DNA from 3 places in the Arthrobacter sp. NamB2 genome. Region 3 is predicted to be linked to each of the others. Evidence: riboswitches for the same ligand, from Rfam matches in the RefSeq annotation. Region 3 holds a riboswitch; each other region holds the start of a gene.
The links. Region 3 has a riboswitch for cyclic di-AMP ahead of FDK12_RS08500 (NlpC/P60 family protein). Riboswitches for the same ligand answer to the same signal wherever they lie in the genome.

Region 1: it holds a riboswitch for cyclic di-AMP, as region 3 does, so the genes downstream of both, FDK12_RS06425 (M23 family metallopeptidase) here and FDK12_RS08500 (NlpC/P60 family protein) in region 3, are expected to answer to the same signal.
Region 2: it holds a riboswitch for cyclic di-AMP, as region 3 does, so the genes downstream of both, FDK12_RS03150 (C40 family peptidase) here and FDK12_RS08500 (NlpC/P60 family protein) in region 3, are expected to answer to the same signal.

Annotation. Positions count from the first base shown of each region.
Region 1 is NZ_SZWI01000002.1:566,334-576,404, reverse strand. Features, by position in the region: gene FDK12_RS06445 (glucose-1-phosphate adenylyltransferase family protein) at 1-802, opposite strand, end outside; gene FDK12_RS06440 (MarR family winged helix-turn-helix transcriptional regulator) at 825-1,403, opposite strand; gene FDK12_RS06435 (SGNH/GDSL hydrolase family protein) at 1,522-2,304, opposite strand; gene FDK12_RS06430 (diacylglycerol/lipid kinase family protein) at 2,387-3,391, shown strand; gene FDK12_RS06425 (M23 family metallopeptidase) at 3,494-5,026, opposite strand; cyclic di-AMP (ydaO/yuaA leader) riboswitch at 5,030-5,258, opposite strand; gene FDK12_RS06420 (siderophore-interacting protein) at 5,424-6,479, opposite strand; gene FDK12_RS06415 (ABC transporter ATP-binding protein) at 6,476-7,399, opposite strand; gene FDK12_RS06410 (FecCD family ABC transporter permease) at 7,402-8,367, opposite strand; gene FDK12_RS06405 (FecCD family ABC transporter permease) at 8,466-9,530, opposite strand; gene FDK12_RS06400 (glutathione S-transferase family protein) at 9,660-10,071, opposite strand, start outside.
Region 2 is NZ_SZWI01000001.1:687,892-697,962, forward strand. Features, by position in the region: gene rpmF (50S ribosomal protein L32) at 1-78, shown strand, start outside; gene rnc (ribonuclease III) at 152-922, shown strand; gene mutM (bifunctional DNA-formamidopyrimidine glycosylase/DNA-(apurinic or apyrimidinic site) lyase) at 923-1,885, shown strand; cyclic di-AMP (ydaO/yuaA leader) riboswitch at 2,000-2,209, shown strand; gene FDK12_RS03150 (C40 family peptidase) at 2,212-3,027, shown strand; gene FDK12_RS03155 (NAD-dependent epimerase/dehydratase family protein) at 3,117-4,085, opposite strand; gene FDK12_RS03160 (alpha/beta fold hydrolase) at 4,082-6,718, opposite strand; gene FDK12_RS03165 (3-oxoacyl-ACP synthase III) at 6,712-7,737, opposite strand; gene FDK12_RS03170 (AAA family ATPase) at 7,989-10,071, shown strand, end outside.
Region 3 is NZ_SZWI01000003.1:434,432-444,502, forward strand. Features, by position in the region: gene FDK12_RS08455 (amino acid ABC transporter substrate-binding protein) at 118-942, shown strand; gene FDK12_RS08460 (amino acid ABC transporter permease) at 1,010-1,669, shown strand; gene FDK12_RS08465 (amino acid ABC transporter ATP-binding protein) at 1,656-2,447, shown strand; gene fdhD (formate dehydrogenase accessory sulfurtransferase FdhD) at 2,485-3,312, opposite strand; gene FDK12_RS08475 (molybdopterin molybdotransferase MoeA) at 3,403-4,665, opposite strand; gene FDK12_RS08480 (DUF6457 domain-containing protein) at 4,662-4,946, opposite strand; gene FDK12_RS08485 (molybdenum cofactor guanylyltransferase) at 4,963-5,568, opposite strand; gene FDK12_RS08490 (HNH endonuclease) at 5,565-6,062, opposite strand; gene FDK12_RS08495 (NlpC/P60 family protein) at 6,295-7,131, opposite strand; gene FDK12_RS08500 (NlpC/P60 family protein) at 7,161-7,964, opposite strand; cyclic di-AMP (ydaO/yuaA leader) riboswitch at 7,970-8,154, opposite strand; gene FDK12_RS08505 (metal-dependent transcriptional regulator) at 8,271-8,969, opposite strand; gene serC (phosphoserine transaminase) at 9,224-10,071, shown strand, end outside.

The DNA of each region.
Region 1 (10,071 bases), on a different contig from region 3:
GCAGGTCGAGGTGGGCGCGGAGGTAGTTGGCCGGGGTGCCGAGATCACGCCAGTACCCTTCGAGCCGGTGCTCGACCACGGAGCCCTGCTCCACGAGGTGGGGAACCAGGTGGTGGCCGTAGTCACCGAGGCCGCCGTGGTCGTCCTGCAACCGTTCGAGGGCGTCGAGCAGGCTTGCGGCGGTATAGAGGAAGACCTCGGCGGCGACGATGGTGGTTCGCGGGTTCTCCGGCTTGTAGGCGAACCCGGTGACGCGCCCGTCGTCGTCGACGTCCGCCACGCCGTGGTTGGACGCGTCGCCGTCGAAGTCGACCGTGACCATCGTGAGGGCGGCGCCGGTCCTGACGTGCGTGTCGACGACGTCGCGATAGTCGAGCCGGTACAGGTGGTCCGAACTCAGCACCAGCACGAGGTCCGGCGCGAAGTCCCGGATGAAGGATGCCTGGCGGAGGAGCCCGTCCGCGTTGCCCTCGGCGAAGCCCTCGCCCTCGTGGCCGCTGAAGGGGGGCAGCACCAGCAGTCCGCCGCGCGTGCGGTCGAGGTCCCAGGGCCGGCCGTTGCGGAGGTGGTCGTTGATGGTCTTGGGCTGGTACTGCTCCATGATCCAGACGTCGGAGATCCCGCTGTGGTGCAGGTTGGACAGGGGGACGTCGATCAGCCGGAAGCTGCCGCCCAGCGGCATGGCCGGCTTGGCCCGGTGATTGGTCAGCGCCCCGAGGCGTCCGCCCGACCCTCCCGCCAGGACGATGGCGAGGATCCGGGGCTCGTGCCGCGAGTGTGGCCGGGAGTGTGTCTGGGTCATGCGCCCTCCTGTCCTGCCGGGCCTATGCGCCGGTCTCGGGTGCCTGGTCGGCACCAGGGGCGTCGAGGGCGGCACCGGATCCCCGCGCCGGCGCCCCGCCCGTGATGTCGGCCTCCACCGCCGCCTCGCCGTCGGCGAGGATCCAGTGGGCGCTGTCCATGCCGCGCAGGATCTTCCGGCCGACCCGATCGAGGTCTGTCACGTCCTGTTCGTCGAGCGCGTCGAAGACGGTGGAGCGGACCTGGGCGACATGGGACACCGCCAGCTCCGTCAGCATCTCGAGCCCGGCCGGCGTGAGCGATGCGGTGGTCACGCGCCCGTCGGACGACGAGGGTACGCGGGCCACCCACCCGCGGACCTCGAGCTTCTTGACCACGTGACTCAGGCGTGAGAGGGATGCCGCCGAACGCGCGGCCAGTTCGCTCATGGGCAGGCGGGCATCCTCGGCCTCGGAGAGCATGGCCAGCACGTGGTAGTCGAACAGGGTGATGCGCGCCTCGCGGAAGAGATGGGCGTCGAGGCTCGCCGGGAGGAGTGACGACAGCGCATAGAGGGCCAGCCACGCGCGCCGCTCCTCGGGTGTGAGCCAGTGCGCCGCCATCCGCTCATTCTGGCACATCGGTTCCCTGCGCCGACGGGGGTCCAGGCTGTGCGCCCCGTGCTTGCGCACGTCCCGAAGATCGTGGTGAGGGCGGGCTGCTACCCGTTCGCCCGGAGCCTCAGGCGCTGGTCGTGACCCGGCGCGGATGGGTCGGCGTCGGATACTTCGGCGTCAGGGTATCGCCCGACGAGACACCGCGCAGCCGCCTGCCGACCCACGGCGTCAGGTACTCCCGCGCCCACTGCGCGTCGGCCCGCAGTTGCTCCATGCGTCTCAGGGCAGGTCGCTCCCCGAGTTCCGGCAGGTCGATGCGGTGCGATGCCTGCATGGCCTCGAGGACCCGCGCGGCCATGAGCGTGTGACCGGCCGCCGACATGTGCATCCGGTCCACATCCCAGTAGCCCCAGTCCTGGAACTCGCGCAGGCGCCAGTAGTCGACGACGGTGGCGGCCCTCGTGTCGGCGATCTCGCGCACCCACTCGTTGTAGACCGCCGTGCGGCCCCGGGTCTTGCCGAACACGGCCGACCCCGACGCGTCGAACCCCGTGAACAGCACGACGTCGACGCCCGCCTCGCGGAGCCTGCCGACGCCTTCGTCGTAGTGCCCCATCAGGCGGTCGATGTCGATGCGCGGGCGGAGGATGTCGTTGGCGCCGGCATAGATCGTGACGAGCGTCGGCTCCAGCAGCAGGGCGGCGTCGACCTGCTCGTCGAGGATCTGGCGCATCTTCCGGCCGCGGATCGCCAGGTTGGCGTAGCCCCAGGACGGATCGGCGAGGATGAGCTGCTCGGCCACGCGGTCGGCCCAACCGCGGACACCGTTGGGCGATGCCGGGTCCCAGTCGCCCACCCCTTCGGTGAAGGAGTCGCCGAGTGCCACGTATCGCTGGGTGAATGTCACGTCCGAAAGATTACCCCTAGGGCGGCCACCCGCAGCGATAAGCTCGGCAGAGGCCCCCGTTGACACCCGGACGAAGGACATCATGCCTACCGACGCACCACCCGAAGCAACGCCCGCCACGGCCGCCGACGCCGGATCGGGCAGTCGCCGCGCCGCGCTCATCATCAACCCCATCAAGGCCACCACCGGCGATGTCGAGGGTGCTGTCAGGCGCGTCTCGGCGGAGGACGGCTGGGAGGAACCCCTGGTCATCGAGACCACGGAGGACGACCCCGGGCACGGCCAGGCACGCCAGGCGTTGGACGCCGGCGTCGATCTCGTGATCGCGGCCGGCGGAGACGGTACGGTGAGGTGTGTTGCCGAGGAGCTCGCGGAGACCGGCACCATGATGGCCATCGTGCCGCTCGGGACAGGAAACCTGCTCGCCCGCAACCTCGACATCGCCGTCGATGATCCGGACGCCGCCGTCGAGGCTGCGTTCAGGGGGACGGAACGCACCATCGACGTCGTGCACGTGACGGTGGACCGGGCACAGGACGCCCACGTCTTCCTCGTCATGGCGGGCATCGGCTACGACGCCGCCATCATGTCCGATACGCGCGACGACCTGAAGGACAAGGTGGGCTGGCTCGCCTACGTGGACGCGGGCATCCGGAACCTGCCGGGCAGGCCTGCGCGGACCACCATCTCGGTCGACGGCGGAAAGCCCTTCGTCCGCCGCCTGCGCAGCGTCATGGGTGGCAACTGCGGAAAGATCATGGGCGGTCTGGAGATCTTCCCCGGTGCGAAGATCGACGACGGCCTGATGGACCTCATGACGGTCGCCCCGAAGGGCAGGCTGGGCTGGCTGGCCGTCGCCGGCAAGCTCGTCGCGCGGGGGAAGGGCAAGGGCAAGGACCCGTCGCTCGAGTACTTCCAGTGCCGTACCGCCGAGGTCACCCTGCACGAACCGCTGGAGGTTCAACTCGACGGCGACCCGCTGGGCAAGGCGACCCACATGGCGTTCGAGATGAAGCCCGAGTCACTCCGGTTGAGGATGCCCCTCGGGTACAAGGATCCCGCCGTCGTCAGCGAACCGTTGCCCTGACAGGCGCCGGGGCGCCTTCTCGGATCGCTCCTGCGCGGTACCGGCGTCCGCCATGGCCGCGTGCTCACCGTCGGGTGCAGCGCGATGCCGGGTTCGCCCGGGCTAGAGCCAGGGCTGCGGATCGACCTTTTCGTCGTTCACCATGACCTCGAAGTGCAGGTGGCAACCGGTGGAGTTCCCGGTGCTGCCGACCGCGCCGAGGACCTCGCCACGGTGCACCTGGGTACCGGCCGGTACCTCGAGCACGCTCATGTGGTTGTAGGTGGTCTTCATGCCGTCGCCGTGATCGACGACGATGCGCTGGCCTCCTCCGTAGGCATGCCAGCCGGAGTCGATGACGGTTCCCGCATCGGCTGCCATGACGGGCGTACCGCACGCGCTGGCGTAGTCCAGGCCGGTATGGAGTTCCGAGCCGTAGCCACCCATGGGGTTGACCCGGTATCCGAAGGTCGAAGCCACGACGGGATTGGCCACGGGAACGTCGAACGCCTTGCGTTCCTTCGCTGCCGGGGTCAGCGAGCTCGAGAGGGCCCTCGCGCTGGCGATGCTCGGAGCGATGCCCTCGGTCGCCGGGCCTGCACTCTCCAGGCCGAACGTCACCGACGCCTCGGCAGGCGCAGTGACAGCAGGAGCGACACCCGGGGCCAGTGCAACGCTGGGCGCTTCCGCGGCCGTGGCACTGCTGCCCGTGGCCGCGGCCGTCGTCGAGGGAGCCACGGCACCCATGACCAGACCGGCGGAAGCGAGGACGATGCCGGCGGTCGCGGCGTTGTCCCGCAGTCGTGTGAGCGGCGTGGTGCGGGCTGCGGCGCGGCGGACTGCCGTCGGGCGGACTGCCGCGCGTCGCCGTGTGCCCTGGTGCGGGCGCACGGCGGCAGAGGGCTGGCGGGCGCTCCGGCGCGTCGCCGGGACAGCGCCGTCGACGTCGTCCGCCCGTGGTGCCGGTGTGGGTTCGGTGGCTGAAACCTCGACCGGTGGGCGCCTCGGCTCTACGACGGCGACCTCGACCCGTTCGGACGCCAGGCTCTCGGAGTGCAGGAGCACGGCTTCGGCTGCCTCGCGCGCGGCCCTCTCCTGTTCACGGATCTCCCGGCGGCTGAGCAGGCGCTCGGAGGGGGCGGGCACCGGAAGGGCACGCACGGTGACGGGCGGAACCGACACGGGCGGTCGTGGTGCTGCAACCCGGCTCGAGGCTTCGACGGCGGATGCCGCAGGAGGACCAGCCGGAGTCGCGGCCCGTCGACCGGCGCGGGTGGGGGCCGCGCCACCGGCGGAGGAGGCAGCCATGGGCGCGCGAGCAGGAGCCGTCGGGAGGCCTGGAACGGCCACGCGGGCGGTAACGGCCGCGACGGGAGCAGGCGCAGCAACGGCAACGGGCTCAGCAACGGCAACGTGGGCAGCAACGGAAGCGGGCGCGGCTTCGATGCCGGGCGCAGCATGGGTCACGATCGTGGCGCGCGTGTCGGCGGGGGCCACGCGGGCCGCGGGGGTCCTGACGGCAGGTCGGGCCTCGTACGTCCCGACGCGGAGCGACCGGCGGCTCGGGAGGGCGGGGGCAAAGCTGTGCGGAACCGACTGGTGGTGCGCCCGATCGTCGGACGCGCGACGGCGCCCGGACGTAACCGTCTGGGTCAACTGCATACCTCTCTCAGGACGCCGGCGAAGTTAGCTGTCGGATTCGAGCAAGAGTTGACTCGGCCCCCTCGGCGCAGCCCCGGACGCGGTGGAACCGCAGGTGGGGCCGTGCTGATTAGCAATGCGTAGAGGGCTTCACCCCAAGGCGGCTCGCACCGCCGGAATGTGGATCCTCCACCCCTGTCACAGGTTGTTCATGCGGTCCGCTGACAGGGTTAGGCGTGCGGACCTGGATCACAATAGAACGTGCTTCGACTGCTCAAACCTTAGGGCACGGAACGCGCAGTTACAATTCCGTTATCCATCCTGTGGATCTTTCGTGCAATACTGCTTTCCGCTCACGGGAACCTGCGCAATTCCCCCGGAGAACCTGCGCCTCGGGAACCGATCGGCGGCATCAGGACAACTCGGCGCGCCCTTTGCGCCAGTACCCCATGAACGCAACCTGTTTCCGGTCGACGCCCACATCGCGCACCAGATAGCGGCGCAGTCCCCGCACCACCGCTGCCTCCCCCGCGATCCAGGCGTAGAACGGTTGGGTGCCCGACGGGCGCTCGGGATTGACCGTCGACCTCACGATCGCAGTCTCGAGCAGTTGCGGGGTCTCCCAGAGGATGGTTCTGTCGACATCGACGTACTCGGGTTCGGTACCGCCACTGACGGCGTCGGCGGAGCCGGCGAGGGACACCCAGCCGGGTACGCGCACGGCGTCGCGAACCGCTGTCTCCAGCAGCTCACCGTGCGGGAGACCCCTGCGCGGAAGCCAGGTGATGGCGACCGAGGACCGGGTCTCGATGCTCTGGATGTCCCGCTCGTCCGGGACCTCGAGGAACGCCTGCCCGCTCATGTCCTCGGGGAGCGCCTCGAGGATCGCGCTGATGGCCGGCACTGCGGTCTCGTCACCGGCCAGCAGGACGTGCTGGGCAAGGCCCGGGCTCCACTCGATGCCGCCGTAGGCTCCCGCCGTCAGGCACTGCGCCGCCGAGGAGTTGGGTCCGATGATGCACACGCGGTCCCCCGGCCGCGCCGTCGAAGCCCACTCGGCTGCGGGCCCTCCCCGCCCTTCGTCGTCGAGGTGCATCACGAAGTCGACGTCGATCTCGGGCCGTGGCCCTTCACAACGCGCATCGCGCACCGTGTACGTCCGCATCGAGCCGCGCTCCTCCGCGTCCATGCCGAGCCACGACTGGTACCAGCTCGCGGCACCGCCGCGCTGCATCAGCCCCGCGATGTCCGGGCACTCGCGGCCCCTCGACGGGATGATGATCTTGATCCTGAGGTCCAGCGTGTCGCCCGCCACGCCGAACGCCGCGAGGCACGAACCGCCGAAGGTGATCCGGCGGAAATTCGCGCCGAGCTCCTGCACCCGGGTGACGACGACATCGAACGCCAGCACCATGGGCTCGGTGTCCGCGGCGGTCCGCAGGGTACTCCGCTGGCTCACTTCGGTCATGATGTTGCCTCCAGATGGGCCGGGACGGTGTCCTGCGGGTTGGGTCGGTAGCCTCGTGCCGGCACCTGACCGGCACGGGAGGTCGGTGTGCTCATCGCCGCCGGCGCGCCGTGGTGCCTGCCGACGGGCACGACCATCGGTGTGCCGGAGACGGGATCCTCGATGACGCGGCAGTCGAGGTTGAAGACGCCGGAAACGGTTTCCCGGGTGACGACGGCGGACGGGGGGCCCTCTGCGACGATCCGGCCGTCCCGCATCGCGATGAGGTGGTCGGCGTAGCGCGCAGCGAGGTTGAGGTCGTGAAGCACCATGACCACCGTGGTCCCGGCGCGCCGGTTGAGGTCGGTGATCAGGTCGAGGACCTCGATCTGATGCGTGACGTCCAGGAAGGTCGTGGGCTCGTCCAGCAGCAGGATCCCGGTCTGCTGGGCAAGTGCCATGGCGATCCACACCCGCTGGCGCTGACCGCCGCTCAGCTCGTCCACGCTGCGGTCGGCGAGGCCCAGGGTGTCGGTGGCCTGGAGCGCGCCCGCCACTGCGGCGTCGTCCTCCGCCGTCCACTGGCGGAACCAGCCCTGGTGCGGGTACCGGCCGCGTCCCACGAGATCGGCGACGCTGATGCCGTCGGGAGCGACCGGCGTCTGTGGGAGGAGCCCGAGTACGCGCGCGACAGCCTTCGTCGACTGGGTGTGGATGTCCGATCCGTTCAGCACGACAGTGCCCCTCGCGGGCTTCAGGAGGCGCGCCAGTCCGCGCAGCAGCGTCGACTTGCCGCATGCGTTCGCCCCGACGATCACCGTCACCCTCCCCGCCGGAACCTCGACGGAAAGCCCTTTGACGACGACGCGTTGGTCGTACGCGAGCGTGAGGTCCTGTGCCGACAGGGTGTCGGTCGTCGTAGGATCCTGGCGTGCAGCCATCATCAGCCTCCCTGGCCGGAGCGGTTGGCCGTGGCGAGCAGCCACAGCAGGAACGGCGCGCCGAGGGCGCCGGTGACGACACCGACGGGCAGCGACGCCCCGGGGATGAGGTTCGCGGCGACGAAGTCGGCCGCGAGCACGATCACCGCACCCACCAGTGCCGCCATCGCGAGCGAGGACCGGTTCGCGAGCAACCGGCTGGCGATCGGCCCGGCAAGGAAAGCGACGGAGGCGACGGGCCCGGCTGCGGCGGTGGCCACCGCAGCGAGGGCCACCGCCGTGAACATGAGCCACAACCGCGAGGCCTCGACCCGGACGCCGAGGCCTGCGGCGGCGTCGTCCCCCAGTTCGAGGCCTCGCAGGCTGCGGGAGAGGACGGCCGCTACCGGCACCAGGACCACGAGACAGGCGAGCAGCACGGCAACACGGTCCCAGTTGCTCGAGTTGAGCGACCCGCTGAGCCACAGGACCGCCTCCGCCGCCGTCCGGAGATCCGCACGGGTGATGAGGAAGTTGACCACGGCGTGCATGACGGCGGCGAAACCGATGCCCACGAGGATGAGCCGGTAGCCCGCCACACCTCCGCGGCGGGAGATCAGGTAGATCGCCGCGGCCACCACCAGTGCCCCGATGAGCGCCGAGAACGAGACGGCCGCACCGGCAGCCCCGAAGAGCACGATGGCCGCCACCGCCGAGGCGCTCGCGCCGTAGCTGATGCCGATGATGTCAGGGCTCGCCAGGGGGTTGCGCAGCATCGTCTGGAAGACGGCGCCGGCGATCCCGAAGGCCACCCCGATCATGAGACCGATCACGGCTCTGGGCAGTTTGCTCTCCAGCACGATGAAGCTTGCGCCCGGTATATCGGCCCCGCCCAGGATCCGGAAGAAGTCGGGGATCGTGACGGTGTAGGAGCCGAGGAGAATGTTCACCGCGAACAGCACGAGGACGATGCCGGCCACGGCGGCCATCCGCGTTCCCGAGCTCCTGCGCCGGCGGGCGCGGACGGCGGCGAGGCCTTCAGCGGGATGCGTCCGTGTCCGGGGATGCCCGACGGCGAGGAGGGTGCTCACAGCTGCGCCATCCTCCGTCGACGCACCAGCCAGATGAAGGCGGGAGCGCCCACGACTGCGGTCATGATGCCAACCTGCACTTCGCTCGGAGGCAGGACGACTCGCCCCAGGATGTCGGCGCCGAGCAACAGCACGGGCCCGAGGAGCGCGGAGAACGGCAGGATCCAGCGGTAATCGGCTCCGACTGCCAGACGCACCACGTGCGGAATGACGAGTCCGACGAAGGCGATGGGACCGACGGCAGCCGTCGCGGCACCACACAGGACCACCGCGCCGAGGCCGGCGATACCACGCGCCAGGGCGACATTCTGGCCGAGCCCCCGGGCGACGTCGTCACCGAGTGCGAGGCTGTTGAGGACCTTGCCGGTCGCGAGGGTCAGCGCGAGGCCCACCAGGAGGAACGGCGTCACGATCCCGATGACGTCCCAACCGCGGCCGGAGAGCGTGCCGACCTGCCAGAACCGGAAGGCGTCCAGCGTCTCCTGGCTCGAGACGAGGATGGCGTTGGTGAGGCTCGCGAGCCCTGCGGCGAGGGCCGCGCCCGCGAGCGCGAGCTTGACCGGCGTCGCGCCCTCCCGCCCGAGGCTCGCCACCGCGTAGACCGTGAGGGCCGCGGCGCCTGCGCCCGCGAAGGCGAACCAGATGTACCCGGAGGCGCTGCCGAGCCCGAAGAGGTAGATCCCGACGACGATCGCGAGGGAAGCACCTGCATTGATCCCGAGGATGCCCGGGTCGGCCAGCGGGTTCCGGGCGATTCCCTGCAGTGCTGCGCCGGCCGCCGCGAGTGCCGACCCGACGAGCAGCCCGACGACGGTGCGCGGGACGCGGGAGAGGACGACGGCGTGGTCGCCGTTGGCAGGATCGAAGGCCACCACGGCGTCGACCATGGTGCCCACGCCGACGGACCGTGCGCCGATGGTGAGCGAGGCGAGGCAGAAAACGGCGAGGATCACGGCTGTGATGAGGAGCCCCGCCAGGGTGCGCGGCGTGGACCGGCGGCGGACGGTGGCACCGGGATCGGCCACGGAAGCCGGACGCAGCACGGAGGCCTGGACTGCCATGGTGCCTCCCTCAGCCGGACGATCGGTCTGAAGTAAGGGTAGCCTGTGCTATCGCCCATTAAGAAACGGATTTGTTTCCTAATGTCCGGATCCGCCGCGTCGTCCGGGGCAGCCGGACCGGCGAAGTACCTAGGCGGCCGCGGGCGGCGTGCCGTTGCCGAAAGGCCTGCCCCCGAGGGATTCGCGCCCGTGCTCGGTGGTCCATCCTGCGAGGTCAGGGCCCTTCGGGACGATCCGGGTCGGATTGATGTCCTCGTGCACGATGTAGTAGTGCTGCTTGATCTGCTCGAAGTCGATGGTGTCCCCGAAACCGGGCGTCTGGAACAGGTCGCGCGCGTAGGCCCACAGCGCCGGCATCTCCGTCAGCTTGTTCCTGTTGCACTTGAAGTGTCCGTGGTACACGGGGTCGAACCGGACCAGCGTCGTGAACAGGCGGACATCCGCCTCCGTGATCGTGTCCCCCACCAGGAACCGCTGCGAGGCCAGTCGCTCCTCGAGCCAGTCCAGGGCCGTGAACAGCCGGTCGTACGCGGCGTCGTAC
Region 2 (10,071 bases), on a different contig from region 3:
CAGGCCAAGGTTGTTACCGATTCAGCCGGTACCCCGCTGTTCCTTGAGTACAAGGGCCGCAAGGTAGCCGACGTCTGACAACGGACCGTGACCCGCTCGGGCTTCCTGCCTGAGCGGGCTTCCGTCCGATGCTGGATCAGCTGATGCGGTTGTGAAAAATACAGCAGAACTCACGAAGCGTCTCGGTGTCGATATCGACACCGAGACGCTTCGTCTTGCCCTGACGCACCGGTCCTACGCCTACGAGAAGGGCGGCATACCCACGAACGAACGCCTCGAGTTCCTGGGCGATTCCGTGCTGGGTCTTGCGGTCACCGATGCCCTGTACAGGGACAACCCCGGCCTGTCCGAGGGTGAGCTCGCCAAGCGGAGATCCGCGGTGGTCAGCACGAAGGCACTCGCAGGCGTGGCGCGCGGCCTCGACCTCGGCAGCCACGTGCTGCTGGGCCAGGGGGAGAAGCTCACCAACGGACGGGACAAGGCGTCCATCCTTGCGGACACCATGGAAGCGGTCATCGGTGCCGCCTATCTGAGCCACGGCATCGAGACTGCACGCGCCATGGTCATGCGGCTGATCGCGCCCTTGCTGCGCGACTCCGCGATCCTTGGTGAGGGCACCGATTGGAAGACCCGGATCCAGGAGACGGCCGCCGGTCGGCGCCTGGGCCCAATCGACTACCAGGTAGAGGGAACAGGCCCCGACCACGCGCGCACCTTCACGGCGCGCCTGGTGATCGGCGGCGTCGAGTACGGATCCGGATGCGGCCATTCGAAGAAAGAGGCCGAGCAGGCGGCGGCCGCAGAGTCCTGGAAGCTCCTCTCGGACCGTCCGGCGACTCCGGTCGGCGGTGATCCGGCCGGGGCCCAGCAGGCGGACGGCGAGCCGGCCGGAGCCGGAGCCCAGCAGGCAGACAGGGCCTGAGTGCCCGAGCTGCCCGAGGTCGAGGTGGTCCGACGCGGACTGGTCCGTTGGGCCGCGGGCCGCAGCATCGAGGCGGTGGACGTGCTCGATCCCCGGTCCCTGCGGAGGCACGTCCTCGGCGCCGAGGATTTCGTGGGCAACCTGACGGGCGCCCGCATTCGCGACGTGGTGCGCCGGGGGAAATTCCTCTGGATGACGCTCGAGGACCCGACCCGGCCGCACCCCCAGCCGCGGGACGCGCTGATGTCCCATCTCGGCATGAGCGGACAACTGCTCATCGAAGAACCGGACGCCCCGACGGAGAAGCACCTCAAGGTCCGCCTCAGGCTCTCCGCCGCCTTCGACGAGGAGGGTGGACGGCTGCCGACCGAGCTGCGGTTCGTCGATCAGCGGATCTTCGGCGGCATGTTCGTCACCGACCTCGAACCGACCGCCGATGGACAACCCGGTGGACTCGGAGTGGAGAACCTGGCGCTGATACCGCGCCAGGCTGCGCACATCGCGAGGGATCCGCTCGATCCCGCGTTCTCCGTCGAGAGCTTCCACCGGCGGTTGCGGGAGCGCCGGACGGGACTCAAGCGCGCCCTCCTCGACCAGGGCCTCATCTCGGGGATCGGCAACATCTACGCGGACGAGGCGCTCTGGCTCGCGAAGATGCACTATGCCCGTCCCACCGACACGATGCGCCGACCCGACACCGTCAGGATCATCGATGCCGTGACGGCTGTCATGGAGCGTGCCCTCGACGCGGGTGGCACCAGTTTCGACTCGCTGTACGTGAACGTCAACGGAGCGTCGGGATACTTCGCGCGTGAGCTCGAAGCCTATGGGCGCGCGGGGCATTACTGCCGCCGGTGCCTGGACGAGGGCAGGCAGACGGCCATGCGTAGGGAGTCCTTCATGAACCGTTCCTCGTTCCTGTGCCCGTTCTGCCAGCCCAGGCCGCGCAACGCCAGGATGTAGGCGACGGCGCACCATTGCCGCCCGAGTGATCAGCGCCTCGTAACCCAAACGTGACAATAGCTCGGACGGCGCGTACCGTTGAGGGCGCGCTCGTTCCACAACGGAAGGGCGCCCACCCTCACTCTGCCTAACCCTGTCGATGAGGATGGACCGTTCGCACACCACGTTCGACAGGGGCGGGGGAACCGATAGCGGGCTCGTTCCACGAGTCCTAGGGGTAAAGACGCGCGTAGACCAGCTTTGGGGCGGTGGTCTGCAGGCAAGGCGTCCGGATGTCCCATCCGAACCCGACAGCTAACTTCGCAGGCATTGGGAAAGGCAACAGCATGTCCAAGAAGAGCCATATCGCGCGCCACCGGGCAGTCCCCACGCGCGTCAACCCCCTCGTCACGGCGTCGCGTGCCGTCACGGCAACCGCGTCCGTCGCAGGCAAGCCCGCCGGCGTCGTCGCCGTCGCTTCGGGCATCATGTTCGGCGCAGCGCTCCCGGCGAATGCCGCAGCAGGCGAGGTCAGCCTCGAATCCGTGAGTACCCAGCAGGCAGCGGTCAGCACGACTGCGACGGCCAGCTACACGGTGCAGGCGGGCGACACGCTGGGAAGCATCGCAGCGGCCCACGGCCTGAGCCTCGAAGCGCTGTTCACGGCCAACGGGCTTGGGTACAGCTCCATCATCTACCCCGGCCAGTCCATCTCACTCGGTGGTTCCGCTGCTCCGCAGCAGTACTCGGTGCAGTCGGCAGCCGTCGTTGCTCCCGCAACTGCAGGAAACTCCACGGGCCTCAGCACGCAGTCCGCAGCGTCGAGGGGACCCGTCAGCGGTATCGTCGCGACTGCGCTGCAGGGCGAAGGTTCGGGATACGTCTACGGCGGTACCTCCTACGGTGCCTGGGACTGCTCGGGCTTCGTGCAGTGGGTCTACGCCCAGCACGGCATCAACCTGCCCCGCACCACGTGGTCGCAGTTCGCCTCCCTGAGGCCCACCAGCAACCCGCAGCCGGGTGACCTCGTGAGCCAGAACGGCGGCGGCCACGTCGGTATCTACCTCGGTAACGGTCAGATGATCAGTGCGCTGAACCCTTCGCAGGGCACGCAGATCCACTCCGTCAACGTCATGGCGGTCGACGGGTACTACACCCGCTAATCGCCCTCGGCGACGACACAGCGAAAGGACGGGATGCATTGCATCCCGTCCTTTCGCGTGTGTGCGCGCTTCTTGCGTGAAAGGGCGATTCAGCGCCGGTAGTGCGCAGCGAGGCGGTGGAAGCCCTCGTCGATACTGACGGTCGGCTGCCAGTCGAGCAGAGCGCGTGTCCGCCGCTGGTCGAACCAGTGGGCCGTGGAGAGCTGCTCGGCGAGGAACCGGGTCATGGGAGGCTCGTCCGCGCGTCCCATGCGGAGCCAGGTCCGCTCGATCACGGCTCCGGCGCCCCGAGCAAGCCCTCCCGGAACCGACCATCGGGGCGGCTCGACGCCGCCGGCGACGCATATCCCCTGCAGCAGCTCTGCGATGGGGCGCGGTTCGCCGTTGGTCACGACGAGCGACTGCCCCTGCGTCGCGTCGATCCGGCGCAGGCAGGCGACGATGGCGGACGCGGCGTTGTCGACGTAGGTGGTGTCGATCAGGGCGGTGCCACCGCCGAGCAACGGCAGGCGCCCGTGCCTCGCACGGTCGACCACGCGTTCCACCAGCTGTGTGTCGCCCGGTCCCCACACGATGTGAGGACGCAGGGCCGCGACCCTGAACCGGCTCGAGGAGCGGCTGAGGGCCAGCAGCTCCGCAGTGGCCTTGGTCCTCGCGTAGTCGCCGCGTGCTCGGATGGGATCGGCCGGTCCCGCCGAAGCGCCGACGAGGGACGTCCCCGTGTGCGCCACTGACGGTGAGGAGATGTACACGACGTCGGTCACGCCCGCCTGCTGCGCCGCGTCGACCAGGAGCCTCGTCCCCTCGACATTGGTGCGGTCGAAGCCGGACGCTGCCCCGGTGAAGGAGACCTTTGCCGCCAGGTGGACCACAGCGCTGCAGCCCCGGACCGCCGTACCGACGGCGGACTGGTCCTCGATCGAGCCGAGGATGTCGTGGGCACCGGCGACGCCGGACGGCCGGCGCTGGAAGCATCGGACGTCGTCGCCGTCGGCCACGAGTTGCTCGGCGACGGCCCGCCCGAGCATGCCGCTGGCCCCGGTGACGAGGACGGTCACAGCGATCCGGCCCGCGTACCGGAGAGGAATCTGCTGCTCCATTGGGCGACCCGGGCGCGATCGATCTTGGCGTTGTGACGGATGTCCACGGGAAGCGCGGGAACAGCGATGACCGCGGCGAGTTCGACACCACGTTCGCGGGCGGACGAGCGGGCCTCGGCCGCGAGCTGGGCGTCAGCGAGCTGTGGACGCCGCACCGCTGCCGTCGCCTCGACGACGGCGACGACGGCCTGCGTGCCGCCGGGCCCGACGCCGACGGCCGCAGCGAGGCGGACTCCCTCGAGCAGCTCCAGTGCCTGCTCGAGCCCGACGGGCGTCACGACGCCGGAAGCCGCCGTGATGACGTGGCCGAGCCTGCCCTCGACCCACAGTCGGCCATCGGCGTCGAAGTGTCCGACGTCTCCGGTGCGATGCCACGGGCGCGTGCGCGCCGAGTCCTGCTGGGTCTTCCACAGCCGGAAGTAGCGGTCCTTCACGTGCGGTGCGTCGACGAGTATCTCGCCCGTCACTCCGGGTGCTGCCGTCACGTCGCCCGTTGCCGCGCCAGTTGTGTCGAGCGGGCTCACCGCGACGCGAGCACGGTGGACGGGATGCCCGACACACACGCCGTTGCCTGCTCCGTCGACCCCTGCCGCTGCAGCGCGCGCGGCGGCCCTGATGCCGTCGAGGTCGATGTCGGCGACGAGAAGCGATTCCGTCATCCCGTAGGGCGTGTGCAGTGCCGCCGCCGGGACGAGGCCCTGCACGGCCTCGAGAAGGGGAACGGGGATGGGCGCGCCTGCCGAGAGCAGCAGGGAGATCCTGTGCAGGGCCTCCCTGCCCTTCGCGCTCAGGTCGCCCGAGCTGGCCAGGACATTCCGGAGGGCGGCAGGAGAGGCGAACACGACGCTAGCGCCGATGGCGCCCGCCGCATCGGCGAGAGCCTGGGCCGTCAGGGTCCGCGGCGCAGTGACATCCATGTCGGGGGTCACCGACGTCGCACCGAGGGCAGGACCGAGCAGGGCGAACGGCGCGAAACCTGCAACAAGTGCGGTGCCCGGGCCCAGACCGAGGGTGGACTCGACGGCGTCGCGCATCGCTGCGAGCCGGCGGTGCGTGTAGACGACGCCCTTCGCCGGTCCGGTGGAGCCGGAGGTGAAGAGGATTGCCGCATCGGCGTCAGCGGCCGGTACCGGCGAATCCGCCAGGACGTCCGGCAGGGCAGTTGCGGCGCGGAGATCGTTCAGCGACGCGTCCACACGCAGCACCCTCCGTCTGGCCGCCGAGAGCGGAGTGGCGCTGATGCGGCGCCCCGGCCAACCGAAGGCTCGGGCGGCACCGAGGGCGCGCTCGATGCCGATGACGACGTCGGGTGCCGAGCCCCGAACCGCTCGGCTCAACCCGCGGGTGCCGAGGCCGGCATCTGCGACGACGATGACGGCACCGATCCGGAGGCACGCGTAGATCAGGACGGTGAGGTCCACTCCGGGCGGAACGAGCAGACTCACCCTCGTGCCGGAACCGTAGCCGAGGGCTTCGAGGCCTGCGGCGACGGCGGCGACGTCGTCGGCGAGTTCCCGCCAGGTCAGTGTCCGCGGCGGGCCGGAGGAGGACATCTCGGCGACCGCGGTCACCGCTCCCTCGGGCCCGGCTGCCAGTTCGTCGATGCGGCGGCCGAGCGGAACGTACGGGACCTCGTCGGGGGAGGATCCGTGGTCGGTGTGGTCCGCTGCATCTCCGACACTCCGGGTGGCGAGCCACTCCATGGCAGTCGAAGCGGTATCGGCATCCTCCTGCACGAGGTGGCCCGCGTGTTCGAAACGGTGGACGTCGGCGTGCGGCATCCGGCGGGCGAGGTCCTCGAGGTATGGGTCCGAGAAGATCGGATCGTGGGGGCCCCACATCATGAGGGTGGGCACGCGGAGGCTGCGGATGCCGGTGGCCGTCGCGGTCAGGGCGGCGTAGCTGGGGTGCGAATCGTCGACGGGGATGTCCGAGACGAAGTTGGCGATGCCCTGCCGGTCCGAGGCGCTGCGGTAGGGGTCCCTGAAGGCACGCCTCACGTCCCTGTCCAGAGAGGGACGGGCGAGGGCGAGAGTCACATCCAGGAAGGCTCTGGTGGTCCTGGTGCCCATCCCGTGCACGCCCGGCGCCAGTGCGAGCCTCAGCGGTGCCGGGATCGGGCGGTCCGGGTCCTGATGGATGGCCGTGTTCGTCAGGATGACGCCCGCCAAGTGCTCCCGGTTCCGGTTCGCGTAGCCGAGGCTGACGACGCCTCCCCAGTCGTGCCCCACCGTGACCACGGAGCCGCTGAGACCGATGGCACGGACGAAGTCCTCGAGGTCGGTGATGCGGTCCGCCAGGCGCCGGAACGCTCCGGTGCGGGCGGAGTAGCCCATGTCGAGCTGGTCCACCGCGATGACGCGCCATCCGGCCGCGGTCCCGGCCGCCAGGTAACTGCGCCACAGGTAGGACCAGGTCGGATTCCCGTGGACGCACAGGAGCGTCCCCCTGGCGTCGTCGTCGCCGCCGAGGCCGAGCCGGTTGTCGAGGTAGTGCCAGCGGTGACTGGTACCAGGAGCATCCGATCCGCTGGTCGAGGGCACGTCGATGTACGTCGACCACGAAGGATCGACGCCGGGGAGTGCTACCACGCAATCTCCATCATCGACGTGTTCAGGCCTGATCCGACGCCGAGGCACAGCACCCGGTCTCCCGGAGCCAGGGACTGCGACTCCTGGGCGAGGGTCATGGGCAGTGATGCGGGCCCCACGTTGCCCCAGTGCGGGAAGGTGATGGGCACCTTCTCACGCTCGAGGTCGACGGCCTTGATGATGGCGTTGGTGTAGCTGTTCGAGACCTGGTGCGTCACGTAGCGGTCCATCGCGTTCCACGACCAGCCGTCGGCCTGGGCCTCGTGCCAGGCGGTGACCACGAGTTCCAGGCCCCCGTCGAGCAAGCCCTTCGTATCGGTGTACATGCCGTCGATGCCGCCCACGCACAGCTCGTGGTGCTGGGTGCCGGCCCTGGAGACACCGCCCAGGATGCGGTGCGAGCCGGGGTGGAGGTCCGCCGGGCCGATGACTGCTGCTGCAGCACCGGAACCCAACGTGAGCGTCGCGAACTCGCTGAGGAAGTCCTCGCGCGTCGAGTCCTCGCGATTGAGGCGCTTGAACGTGGCCTCCTGCGTACGCTGCGCATCCTCGCCCGCAACGATGAGGGCGTATTTGATCTGCCCGGAATCGATCATGTTGGCGGCGAGCGTCATGCCGTTCACGAAGCCGAGGCAGGCGTTCGCCAGGTCGAAGTTCATCGCCGACGTGGGAAGACCCAGGGAGTGGTGGATCTTGACGGCCACTGAGGGCTCGAGGTTGCGCCGGGTCACGGACGTGTTGATGAGGAGTCCGACGTCGTCGGGCTCGATACCGGCCTCCGCCATGGCCTTCGCGCCGGCCTCAATAGCGGCGTCGTCGAAGTCGGATCCGGGCGACCACCATCGTCGCTCGGTCACGCCGGCCACGCGCTCGAGAAGGCGCTTGGAGAGGCGAAGCCTCTTCAGGCTGGGGGCCAGCCGTTCGTCGAACTCTGCGGAACTGACGACTACCGGCGCCTCCACACTCGTGACGGCGAGCAAAGCCGTGTTGTCATGTCGAAACGTCGCGTTACCGGTCAAATTCCCTGCCTCGTCAACTGGTCAGCGCCGGTGGGTGGCCGTGAAGGACCCACTGATGGATCGGCCTGGACGCCTCTGGATGCTGCTTGATACTTCGTGCTACCGCTGAAACTTTTGTAAGCCTACTTCTTAACGCGCAGCCCGGTCACTCGGGAATCCTGGCGTTCGCCGTCTTGCATGCCTCATGCCCTGCACGGTCGGTGCGTTCCAGTAGATTGGGGAGGTCCCGTCCACCTGGAGATCCTGACACTGTGCATCTGAAGAGTCTAACCGTGCGAGGGTTCAAGTCTTTCGCCTCGGCGACCACCTTCGACTTCGAACCCGGCGTCACCGCCGTCGTCGGTCCCAACGGTTCCGGCAAGTCCAACGTCGTCGACGCGCTGGCCTGGGTGATGGGCGAGCAGGGAGCCAAGACCCTGCGGGGCGGCAAGATGGAGGACGTCATCTTCGCCGGCACCTCGGGACGGGCACCACTCGGGCGGGCGCAGGTGTCGCTCACCATCGACAATTCGGACGGCGCGCTCCCGATCGAATACACCGAGGTCACCATCTCCCGCACGCTCTTCCGAGCGGGCGGCTCCGAGTACGCCATCAACGGCAAGAACTGCAGGCTGCTCGACATCCAGGAACTCCTCTCCGACTCGGGGCTGGGCCGGGAGATGCACGTCATCGTCGGCCAGGGACAGCTCGACAAGGTGCTGCATGCCACACCGGAGGACCGTCGCGGATTCATCGAGGAGGCCGCCGGGATCCTCAAGCACCGCCGTCGCCGTGAGAAGACCGTCCGCAAGCTGGACGCCATGCAGGCGAACCTTGCCCGGCTCTCGGACCTCACCGCCGAGCTTCGACGCCAGCTGACGCCGCTCGGGAAGCAGGCCGAGGTGGCGCGGCGCGCCCAGCAGGTGCAGTTCACCGTCCGTGACGCCCGCTCCCGCCTGCTCGCGGACGAGCTGGTGACGCTGCGGTCGAGTTTCGAACGCGACATTGCCGCCGAAGCCGCACTGCAGGCGCGCCGGGACGAGGTCGAGAGGGCGCTCGGTACGGGTCGGCAGCGCCAGGCCGAGCTCGAGCAGGCAGCGGCGGCCTCGGTTCCGGCACTCCAGCGCGCGAGGGACACGTGGTACGCCCTGTCCAGTGCGCGCGAGAAGCTCGCCGCGCTCGCTGCGCGGGCCGAGGACCGCGGCCACCTGCTCGGGCAGGGCGGTACCGAGCCGGACCAGGGGCGCGATCCCGACCACCTCGACCGACAGGCGGCTCGCGTCCGGACCGAGGTCGAAGGCCTACGGGACGAGGTCGCGTCCCTCGGGCGCGCACTCGAGGTGACACTCGACGGGCGCCGGGCGGCGGAGGAGGCATCGAGGGAAGAGGAGGCGAGATTGGCGCGCCTGCTCCGGCTGGCCGCCGATCGACGGGAGGGTGAGGCGCGCGTCGCCGGGACGGTGGGAGCGGCACGGTCACGGGTCGAGGCGGCCGTTGCCGAGCTGGGCCGGCTGCGTGCGTCGATAGCAGCCGCGGAGGAGCGGCGCCGGACAGCCGAGCACGAATTCACCGCACTGGAGATCCAGGTTGCCGGTCATGAGGAGGGCGAGGAGGGCCTCGACGCCGAGTTCGAGGAGGCCTCCGCCGTCCTCCTGTCACTCGACGCGGAACTGGCCGGACTCGTCGAGGAGGAGCGGACAGCCGAGCGTGAGCGTGGTGCCCTCGCAGCCCGCCTCGAGGCCCAGCGCGAGGGCCTGCAGCAGCGTGACGGCTCAGGGGTGCTCCTCGCAGCAGGGCTCGACGGTGTCTCGCAGCCGCTGGCCCAGCTCCTGCAGGTCGCTCCGGGATTCGAGAAGGCAGTGGCCGCAGCACTGTCCACTGCTGCCGACGCCGTCACCGTCGAGAGCGTAGCCGCCGCGGTTCAGGCCCTGGAACTGCTGAAGGCCGAGGATGCGGGGCAAGTGTCCCTCGTCGTCGCTCCGGTACATGACGGCAGCTCGGGGGAGAGGGCGCTGTCACCGGTGTCGCCGGTGTCGCCGGTGTCGACGTCGCCCGTCGCCGATGCCGCTGGAGCCAGGCCGGTCCTCTCGGTGGTGACAGTGCCGACGGCCCTTCAGCCCGCCGTCGAGGACCTGCTGGGCGGCATCGTCGTCGTCGCCGATCTTGCGGAGGCCCGCAGGGTCGTCGGCGATGGCGGTGCTGACGGCGGCGCTGACGGCGTTGCTGACGGCGGTGAGGATGGTGCTGGCGGTACTGGTGGCGCTGATGACGCGGGGGCCCTCGGTGGTGACGACGGCGGTGCCCGCCGTGGTGCATCGCTCGTGGCAGTGACGCGCGACGGCGACGTGCTGTCCC
Region 3 (10,071 bases):
AGTGTTCAACTCCGGTCCCGGCTGGGTGGAGCGGTCCTACTGAGGGTTCAAGCTGTCCACGGCCCCTTCTATTTCCCCCACCCGCCGTGCCCGTCCAACCAGACCGAAGGAAATCCCATGAAGAACCGCCTGTCCATCCTCGGTGCCGCTGCAGCGCTCACGCTCGCGCTCGCCGGCTGCGCTTCGTCCTCGACACCCGCGGGCGAAGGTGGAGCGGCGTCCGAGGCTGCGGCTCCGACCTCGCTCCAGCAGATCCAGGACGCCGGCGTGCTCACCGTGGGCACCGAGGGCACGTACAAGCCCTTCAGCTACCACGAGGGCGGCAGCGGCGAGCTGACCGGGTACGACGTCGAGGTCATCACGGCGGTCGCCGAGAAGATGGGCGTGGAGGCCGAGTTCGAGGAGACGCAGTGGGACGCGATCTTCGCGGGCCTCGAGGCGGGCCGCTTCGACGTCATCGCGAACCAGGTGTCCATCACGGACGAGCGCAAGGAGACCTACGACTTCTCCGAGCCGTACACCGTCAGCTCGGGCGTGATCGTCACGACGGCGGACAACACCGACATCACCTCCTTCGAGGACCTCTCCGGCAAGACGACCGCGCAGTCACTGACCAGCAACTGGTACGAGCTGGCGCAGGAGGCCGGCGCCGACGTCGAACCGGTGGAGGGCTGGGCGCAGTCCATCACCCTCCTCGAGCAGGGCCGGGTGGACGCGACCATCAACGACGAGCTGACCTACCTCGACTACCAGAAGACCAACAACAACGAGGGCATCAAGGTCGCGGCCACCACAGACGAGACCTCGGAGAGCGCCGTCGCGGTCCGCAAGGGCAGCACCGAGCTCGTGGACGCCATCAATACCGCGCTGGACGAACTGCGCGCGGACGGTACCCTCGCTGAAATCTCCGAGAAGTACTTCGGCTCCGACGTCAGCGAGTGACTCCGGCGCTAGGGTGGATCGTGGCGCCCCCGACCGCGCGGGGCGCGCGACCCGGAGGAGCTGACTGATGGACTGGGAGCTGGTGCGCACCTCGTTCTGGCCCATGGTCCAGGGCAGCCTGATGGGGACGATCCCGCTCTCGCTCGCGTCCTTCGCGATCGGGCTCGCACTCGCTCTCGTCGTCGCGCTCATGCGCATCAGCCGGCAGCCGGTGCTCGCCGGCATCGCGCGGTTCTACGTATCCGTCATCCGGGGCACGCCCCTGCTGGTGCAGCTGTTCGTCATCTTCTACGGGCTGCCGTCGATCGGCTTGACCATCGACCCCTGGCCGAGCGCCATCATCGCGTTCTCGCTCAACGTGGGGGGCTATGCGGCCGAGATCCTGAGGGCGGCGATCCTGTCCGTGCCGAAGGGCCAGTGGGAGGCGTGCCACACCATCGGCATGTCCCGCGCAGTCGCCCTGCGTCGGGTCATCCTGCCGCAGGCGGCGCGGGTGTCGGTACCACCGCTGTCCAATACGTTCATCAGCCTCGTCAAGGACACCTCGCTCGCATCGGTGATCCTGGTGACCGAGCTGTTCCGCGAGGCCCAGCAGATTGCCGCCTTCTCCCAGCAGTTCATGCTGGTCTACGTCGAGGCGGCTGCGATCTACTGGGTGATCTGCCTGGTCCTGTCCAGCGGCCAGTCCGCGCTCGAGAAGAGGTTGGACCGCTATGTTGCCCACTGATCCCCTGCGTCCGCCCGCCGCGGAAGGTCCGCTCCTGACCGTCACCGGCCTGCAGAAATCCTTCGGCAGCAACCAGGTCCTCAGGTCCATCGACCTGCACATCGACAGCGGCCAGGTCGTCGCCCTGGTGGGCCCGTCGGGTTCGGGCAAGACCACGGTGCTGCGGTGCCTCAACGGGCTGGAGACCCCCGACGGCGGAACCATCACCTTCCGCGGTGCCCCACCGGTGGATTTCAGCGCGAAGGTCGCGAAGAAGGAGGCGCTGTCACTTCGGGACCACAGCGCCATGGTCTTCCAGAACTACAACCTCTTCCCGCACATGACGGTCCTCGAGAACGTCATCGAGGGTCCCGTCCAGGTGCAGAAGGTACCGCGGAAGGACGCCGTCGCCGATGCCGAGCGGCTGCTCGCGCGCGTCGGGCTCGCCGGGAAGCGGGACGATTACCCCTTCAACCTGTCCGGCGGGCAGCAGCAGCGCGTCGGCATCGTCCGCGCGCTGGCGCTGCAGCCCGACCTGCTCCTCTTCGACGAGCCGACGTCGGCCCTCGATCCCGAACTGGTGGGCGAGGTACTCACCGTCATCAAGGAGCTCGCCGACGAGAAGTGGACCATGGTGATCGTGACCCACGAGCTGGCCTTCGCGCGCGAGGTCGCCGACGAGGTCGTATTCATGGACGGCGGGGTGGTGGTGGAGCACGGCCACCCGGACCAGGTACTGCGATCTCCCCGCGAGGAGCGCACCCGGCGGTTCGTGCAACGCCTGCTCAACCCGTTCTGACCGACGGCCCTGCCGTGCGTGCCCGCGGGAGCGCCGCTCAGGCTGCGATCCGCTCCGGGTGCGAGTAGCAGTTCAGCGACGTCCCGCGGCTGAAGCCCACCAGCGTGAGCCCGGCGTCGTCGGCCAGGTCGGCTGCCAGCGACGACGGGGCGCTGACGGCGGCCAGCACGGGGATGCCTGCGAGCTGCGCCTTCTGCACGAGTTCGAAGGACGCCCGGCCCGACACCTGCAGGATGGTTCCACGCAGGGGCAGCAGGCCCTCGCGCAGCGCCCAGCCCACCACCTTGTCGACGGCGTTGTGGCGTCCTACGTCCTCCCGCAGGCACAGCAGCTCCCCCTCGGCGGTGAAGAGGCCCGCGGCATGGACCCCGCCGGTGCGGTCGAACAGCTTCTGGCTCTCACGCAACCGGTCGGGCAGGGACGCCAGGACCCCGAGGTCGACGGACGCGGTATCGGTGCGGAGGTCGAAGCGCGACGACTTGCGGACGGCGTCGATCGACGCCGTTCCGCAGATGCCACAGGAGCTCGATGTGTACACGTGGCGTTCCATCGCGGTGTCCGGGAGCTCGACGCCCGGGCGCAGCTGCGCTTCGACCACGTTGAAGGTCTGCTGGCCGTTCTCGTCCACGCCAGCGCAGTAGCGCAGGCTGGGAAGCTGTCCGGGCTCCCAGACCACGCCCTCGGAGACGAGGAACCCCGCCACCAGGTCGAAGTCCTCGCCCGGAGTGCGCATCGTGACGGTGAAGGCGCTACCACCGAGCCGGATCTCCAGCGGTTCCTCCCCCGCAAGAACGTCCTCGCGCCGTCCCGTCTGCGCTCCGATGCGGAACTTCGTGATGCGTCGTCGCTGCGTGACCCGGTTCATCCTGCACTCCTTACCTCGGCCCTACCCTGAGGTTAGTTGACTTCGATCAACTTCTCGCGCCCTACTTCGGCACGGCGATCGGAGCCGGCGTCAGCGTGCCGTCCAAGGCAGTGCAAGGGCCGGAACGACGTCGCCCGGTGCGCACCCGGCCGGCGGCACCACCAGGACGCCGTCGGCGCTCGCCAGCCCCCGCAGCATTCCGGAACGCTGGTGCGTACTCGGGACAGCGCGGCCGGCCTCGAGCCGGTAGGGCACGAGACGGCTGCGACCGGGGAGTGGCTCGAAGGCGTCCGCGATGCTGACCGTCGCCGGATCCTCCAGGGGTGAGCCGCGCAGTCCGGCGAGCAGGGGACCCGCGACCGTGAGCATGGCCATCATCGCTGCCAGCGGATTGCCGGGCAGCCCCACCAGGAACCGCCCGTCGGGCAACCGCGCCAGGAGTGTCGGGTGCCCGGGCCGCATCGAGATGCCGTCGATGATCATCTCGGCACCGAGCTCGGTCAGGGCCCGCCGGATGTGATCGGCGGACGAGCTGCCGGTTCCCCCGGTCGTGATCAGCACGTCGCCGGATGCCCTCGCGAGCGAGAACTCATCGGTCGCTTCGGCGCTGATGGCGGCGATGACGTCGTCGAGGTCGTCCTTCGCCCGACCGGCGACATCGACGTGCCCTCCCAGCATCGCGACGAACCCGGGCAGTTGCGGTCCGAAGGTGTCGCGGACCTGCCCGGGGTGCGGCAGTCCATGGTCGATGACCTCGTCGCCCGTCATGAGCAGCGACACCCTCGGCGCACGAAGGACCGTGAGGGTGTCATGCCCGCACACGGCGGCGAGGGCGATCTGTGCAGGGTTCAGCACGACGCCGGCCGGGATCGCCTCGGCTCCTTCAGCAGCTTCCTCCCCCGCAGGCCGCACATGCTCATGGTGTGCCGGCTCGTCCTGCCGCGCGGACTCGTTGCGTTCCAGGACGCTGCCGCGGATCGAGCCGTGCTCCGTCCGCAGGATGCCCGAGGCGTTCCGGGGAACGACACCTCCCGTGAGGATGAAGGTCGCCTCGCCGGGTGCGAGCGAGATCTCCCCCGAGTCGGCATGCGGCGCGGCCCTGCCCCGCGGATGCTCTTCCGGTTCGGCATGGCCGACGAGCGTCCACGGCGGCTCGCCGTTCACGGCCCAGCCATCCATGGCCGACGACGCATAGTGCGGGATGTCCTGCAACGCCCGTACCGGTTCGGCGAGCGTCTGGCCCAGGGCATCGGCGAGGTTCACGGTCTGGAACGGAAGCGGTCGCCCGGCCTCGTGCGCGAGCTTGCGCGCGACGGACCAGTCGACGTTGCGTGCGTCTGCAGTCCCGCTCATTCGGCGGCTCCCCCTGTCGCGGCCTCTGAGCACAACGCATCGGCCACTGCCATCGCGGACCGCATCGCGACCTGCTCGTCGGCCTGCCCACTGCCCACGGCGAGCCCCGCCGCGTAGCCCGCGACGAAGGTGGTCAGGGGCGCTGCCGGGCGGACGACACCGTGCGCCGCCTTCCCCGCGAGGCCCAGGACGGCGTCGATATCGACGTTCGTGCCGTCGATCTCGAAGGCGGTGAGCAATGTCTCCGTCCAGTCCTGCAGTAGTCTCTGGCGATCGTCCACGGGCCCTCCGGGGGTGCTAGGGAACGTCGACTCCGAGCGCTCGTGCATCTGCCCAGGTGTCGACGTCGTGCGTTGTTCCCGGCGGAACCGGGACGGGTCTGGTCCTCACACTAGCAAGGAGGCTGCGCATCGAGAGGTTGTCGGCGGACCCGGTAGCAAGGACGAGATCGATTGCTCCGGCGAGGTCCTCGCTCCGGTAGAGCGCGGCGAGGGGTTGCTCGCGGCCGTCGTCGATCGCGACGAGCGACGTCGTGCCTCCGCCCGTGGCCTCCTCGAGCAGTGCTTCGACCAGGCCGGCGATGCGGGGCATATCGCAGGCGACCACCGCGCACCAGGGCGCCCTCGGAACGGGTCCCGCCGCAAAGCCGGCCACGAGTGCGGCTGCCGGTCCGGCGAAGGCCGGCTCCTCGCGGACGAACGAAGGCTCTCCGGCCAGCGGTCCGGACGCATCGCCCTCGGGGCCCACGATCGTCAGGGACTCCGCCTGCCGCAGAGCCGTGCAGGTGCGCTCCAGCAGGGTTGCGCCGTCCAGCACGAGGCCTGCCTTCGGCACCCCGCCGAGGCGGGACGAACGACCGCCGGCCAGGACGACGGCGTCGAACCGTGGCTTCCGTACCGTCACGCAGCTCTCTCCGCGAGGAACGCGCTCCACTGCGGCGCCGGCTTCTCGAGCTCCCGGATCTGCCACTGCGGGCCCCTCGGCGGAAGCGGGACGATCCTCAGCTTCCAGCCGAGGCTGCTGAGCGTCTTGTCCCCCTTCGCGTTGTTGCACTTCAGGCAGCACGCCACGAGGTTCTCCCACGTGTCCGCACCGCCCCTCGAACGCGGCATGACGTGGTCGATGGTCGAGGCGGTCTTCCCGCAGTACGCGCAGAGGTGGTTGTCGCGACGCAGGACTCCCCGCCGAGTGGCTGTCACCTCGTGCCGGTAAGGGACCCTGACATACCTGTTGAGGAGGATCACCGAGGGCCGGCCGAGGACTTCGGTCGGGCCGACGACGGGATCGTCGTCCTCCGCGACCACGCTCGCCTTCCCGGTGAGCACAAGCACCAGGGCCCGGCGGAACGTGACGACCGCCAGTGGTTCATACCCTGCATTCAGAACAAGAGTGCGCATGCGTTGGCCTCATTGCTGACCTGTTCCCCGCAACCGGTTGCCATCCCGGGGCACGGGAGAAGAGCTTCGGATGTGACAGTGCAAGGGTAAGCCGGAGACCTCCGGGGGGCTAACCAGCGCCACGCGGGCTTGACGTGCCGCTCACATCGGGTGCACGCACTCGATTACCCGCTTAAATGAGGAGGAACCGGCACAGTGTGCCGGTTCCTCCTCGAATCATCGTGGTGCTGGGTCAGCCACCGACGCGGATGTAGACACCGCCCGATCCGAGCTCGGCCGGAGCGATCACCGTGGTGTTGCCGTTGAAGCCACCGTGCACGGCCTGTCCACCGCCGATGTAGACCGCGATGTGGGCAAGACCCATGCCGCCGTCCGCATAGTAGATGAGGTCGCCCGGGATGGCCTCGCCCGCGCTCACCGTACGGCCGAGGGAGAGGTAGCCCGCCGGCCACCCGTGGAAGTTGATGCCGGCGGCAGCAAGGGAGTTGCTGACGAGGCGGGTGCAGTCCTGCATGACGCCGAGCTGGCCCTTGGCCGCTGCCGCGATGGTGGCAGCGACGCCGGAGGAAGCCACGGGTGCAGGAGCCGGGGTGGCGGCCGCAGCCGTGACGCCGGCGGCAGCCGTGACGCCGGCGGCAGCAACGGGAGCCGACTGGGCGGCGATCGCAGGGGCGGCGACGGCGGGAGCCTGGACGACGGCCGGGACTTCGACGACAGGCTCCTCGGCGACGGGAGCTTCCTCGAGCGGTGCCTGCTCGACGACGACGGGCTTCGCATTGACCTTGACCGGCGTCATGTTGAAGGACACGGCGGTCTGGGTCGAGGCGACGACGACCGGCCGATCCGAACTGACGGTGACGTTCGAGGCCGATACCTCGCGCTGCGGCTGCAGGTCAGCCGCGTTGGCTGCGACACCGCTGGTCAGGACGAGGCCCGAGGCCGCGGCGATGACGGCGGCCTGGCGGCCCATCCCCCCGGCGTTGGTCGTGACGGACTTTGCGAGAGCGGAGAAGCCGGCAGCGTTCTGCGCTTCTCCTCGGTGGCGTGCGATCGTGACGCGTGAAGACATGGGGGGATACTCCGAGTGTGGGGGGGGTTCTAGCGGACGCGGACGAAGCTGGCGCCGGGGAGGTCTGACAGGCTGTGCAGGCCGGTGTTCATGCCGTTGAGGCCACCGCTGATGACCTGGCCGTTGCCGACGTAGATCGCTACGTGGCCGCCGGTGATCACGAGGTCGCCCGCAGCGGGCGTTCCGACGACGTCGCCGAACTGGTAGAACTGTCCCGGCGCGAGGTCGCCGACGGACTTGCCGACCGAGCGCAGCGCCTTCTCGACCATGGCGGTGCAGTCCTGCGCAACGCCGATCTGGGCGTAGGCGGAGGCGACCAGTCCGGCAGCGACGCCGGAGGACTGGACGGGAGCGGGTGCGGCCTGCGCGGCGACAGGAGCGGGAGCAGCTTGTGCGGCGACAGGTGCTGCTGCGACGGGGGCTGCGACCGGCGCGGCCGCTACCGGTGCGGCCTGGGGCAGTGCGACCGGGGCGGCGGCTTCGACGACGACGGGCTCGGCCTCGACGACGGGAGCTTCCACAACCGCCTCGGGGGCCGGCGTCACCTCGACGGCTACGCGGTCGAAGGAGACCTTCGCGGTGGCCGGGACGCTGACCTCGGCGGCGACGACGCGGCTGACGGTCAGGGCGGTCGAGGACTGCACCTCACGCTCGGCCGTGGTGGCTCCATGGGCCGGGAGGCCTGCGGTGAGCACCAGGCCCGAAGCGGCGACGATGACGGCTGCCTGGCGGCCCACCGATCCGGCGTTCGACGCAACAGCGGTGGAAAGAGCAGTCAGGGGGCTGGTGGTCTGGGGCGCGCGGTGGCGGCCCAGCGAAGAGCTATTGGACACGTTGGATTACCTCTCCCAACGCCTGCGAGGTGAGCTGTCGGATTCGGATGGGAGTCACCCGGCCGCTGCGCAAACAGCGACTTAACCCCAAGGATTTCTGTGACGAAACCCAAAAATTGGTTCCCCCGCCTCTGCCATGCGATGGTGCGAACGGACCTCGGGCAATGGCAGAGCTAGGCGATTTGCACGAGGGTGCCGGATCTAGAGCGAATTTGGCACGAGATGAAGGCTACAACAGATACGCGGGTATGTCACGTTCAGATCACGGAACGGTATGTTCTTGGTGACGACGGCTGTGGCGGAGCGTCAGGCGGCGACGGACACGAAGACGTGCGAGGCGACCTCGGGCGGCAGTTCGAGGGCGCCCTCCACGCCTGGAACGCGCACGGACACGTACCCTCCCACGGACTCCAGGGTGAGGTGGGCTCCCGGACGCAACCCGCCCTCGTCGAGCTGCGTGAGCAGCTCGGGATCCACCTGGATCGGTTCGGCCAGCCGGATCAGTGTCACCTGCTTGTCCGGGGAGTACGTCGCCATCGCCGAGAGCAGGGTCACCACACCATCCGTGAACAGCTCCGACTGGACGCCGCCGATCGCCTCCAGGCCGGGAATTGGGTTGCCGTACGGCGACTCCGAGGGCTTGCCCAGCAGCTCGTACAGCCTGCGCTCCACGCGCTCGCTCATCACGTGCTCCCAACGGCAGGCCTCGTCGTGGACGTAGGCCCAATCGAGCCCGATGACGTCGCTCAGCAGGCGCTCGGCGAGGCGGTGCTTCCTCATGACGCCTGTGGCACGATGACGACCGAGCTCTGTGAGTTCGAGGTGCCGGTCGCCCGAGACGACGACGAGTCCGTCGCGTTCCATCCGGCCGATGGTCTGGGAGACCGTGGGGCCGGAATGACGCAACCGCTCCGCGATCCTCGCGCGGAGAGCGACGATGTTCTCCTCCTCGAGTTCAAGGATTGTCCGCAGGTACATCTCGGTGGTGTCGATGAGGTCCGTCATGCGGGTCAGCTCCTTGGTGCGGTGCGGGTGCTCGGCGGGAATGCCTCACGCCGATGAGGGGTTGCACGGCCGCCACAGCCTGTTCCGCCCCACGCCTCCCAAGGTTAACCCATGGCGGGAGAAGGCTGGAAAACCGATCGGCGACGTGGGGCGGCGCCGGTGATGATGCCCACGAACGGTGTTAACAAATGGAGGGCATCCCTCCGCTGGGGCAGAATGAGGGCCACACCCTCAGTCGATCAGCTGGAGCACCCATGACCGAATCGCCCCGCATTCCCGACCACCTCCTGCCGTCGGACGGCCGCTTCGGAGCCGGTCCCTCGAAGGTCAGGAGCGGCCAGGTCGACGCCCTCGTCTCCGCGGGTCGGTCACTGCTGGGTACCTCCCATCGCCAGGCGCCCGTGCGGAACCTGGTGGGCCGCGTGCGCGAAGGCCTCAGCTCCTTCTTCGGGGCTCCCGACGGCTACGAGGTAGTCCTCGGGGTCGGCGGCTCGACGGCGTTCTGGGACATCGCGGCATTCGGCCTCGTGGACCGGAAGGCGCAGCACCTGTCCTTCGGTGAGTTCGGCTCGAAGTTCGCGTCGGCGACCGACAAGGCGCCGTTCCTCGAGAGCTCCAGCATCGTCACCTCCGAACCCGGCACGCGTCCGGATCCGGTCGCAGAAGCCGGAGTCGATACGTACGCCTGGCCCCAGAACGAGACGTCCACCGGCGTCGCCGCGCCGGTGCGGAGGATCGAGGGCGCGGACGACGGAGCGCTCGTCCTCGTCGATGCGACGTCCGCCGCCGGAGGGCTCGACGTCGACGTCGCGCAGGCCGACGCCTACTACTTCGCCCCGCAGAAGAACTTCGCGTCCGACGGCGGTCTGTGGCTCGGCCTCTTCTCCCCCGCGGCGTTGGAGCGTGCCGCGAGGATCGCCGCCGGTGACCGGTGGATACCGGATTTCCTCAACCTGCAGACGGCCATCGACAACTCCCGCCTGAACCAGACCTACAACACGCCGTCGCTGTCCACGCTCGTCACGCTGGACGCGCAGGTCGCCTGGCTCAACGAACAGGGCGGTCTCCCGTTCGCTGCCGCCCGGACCGCGGACTCGGCGGG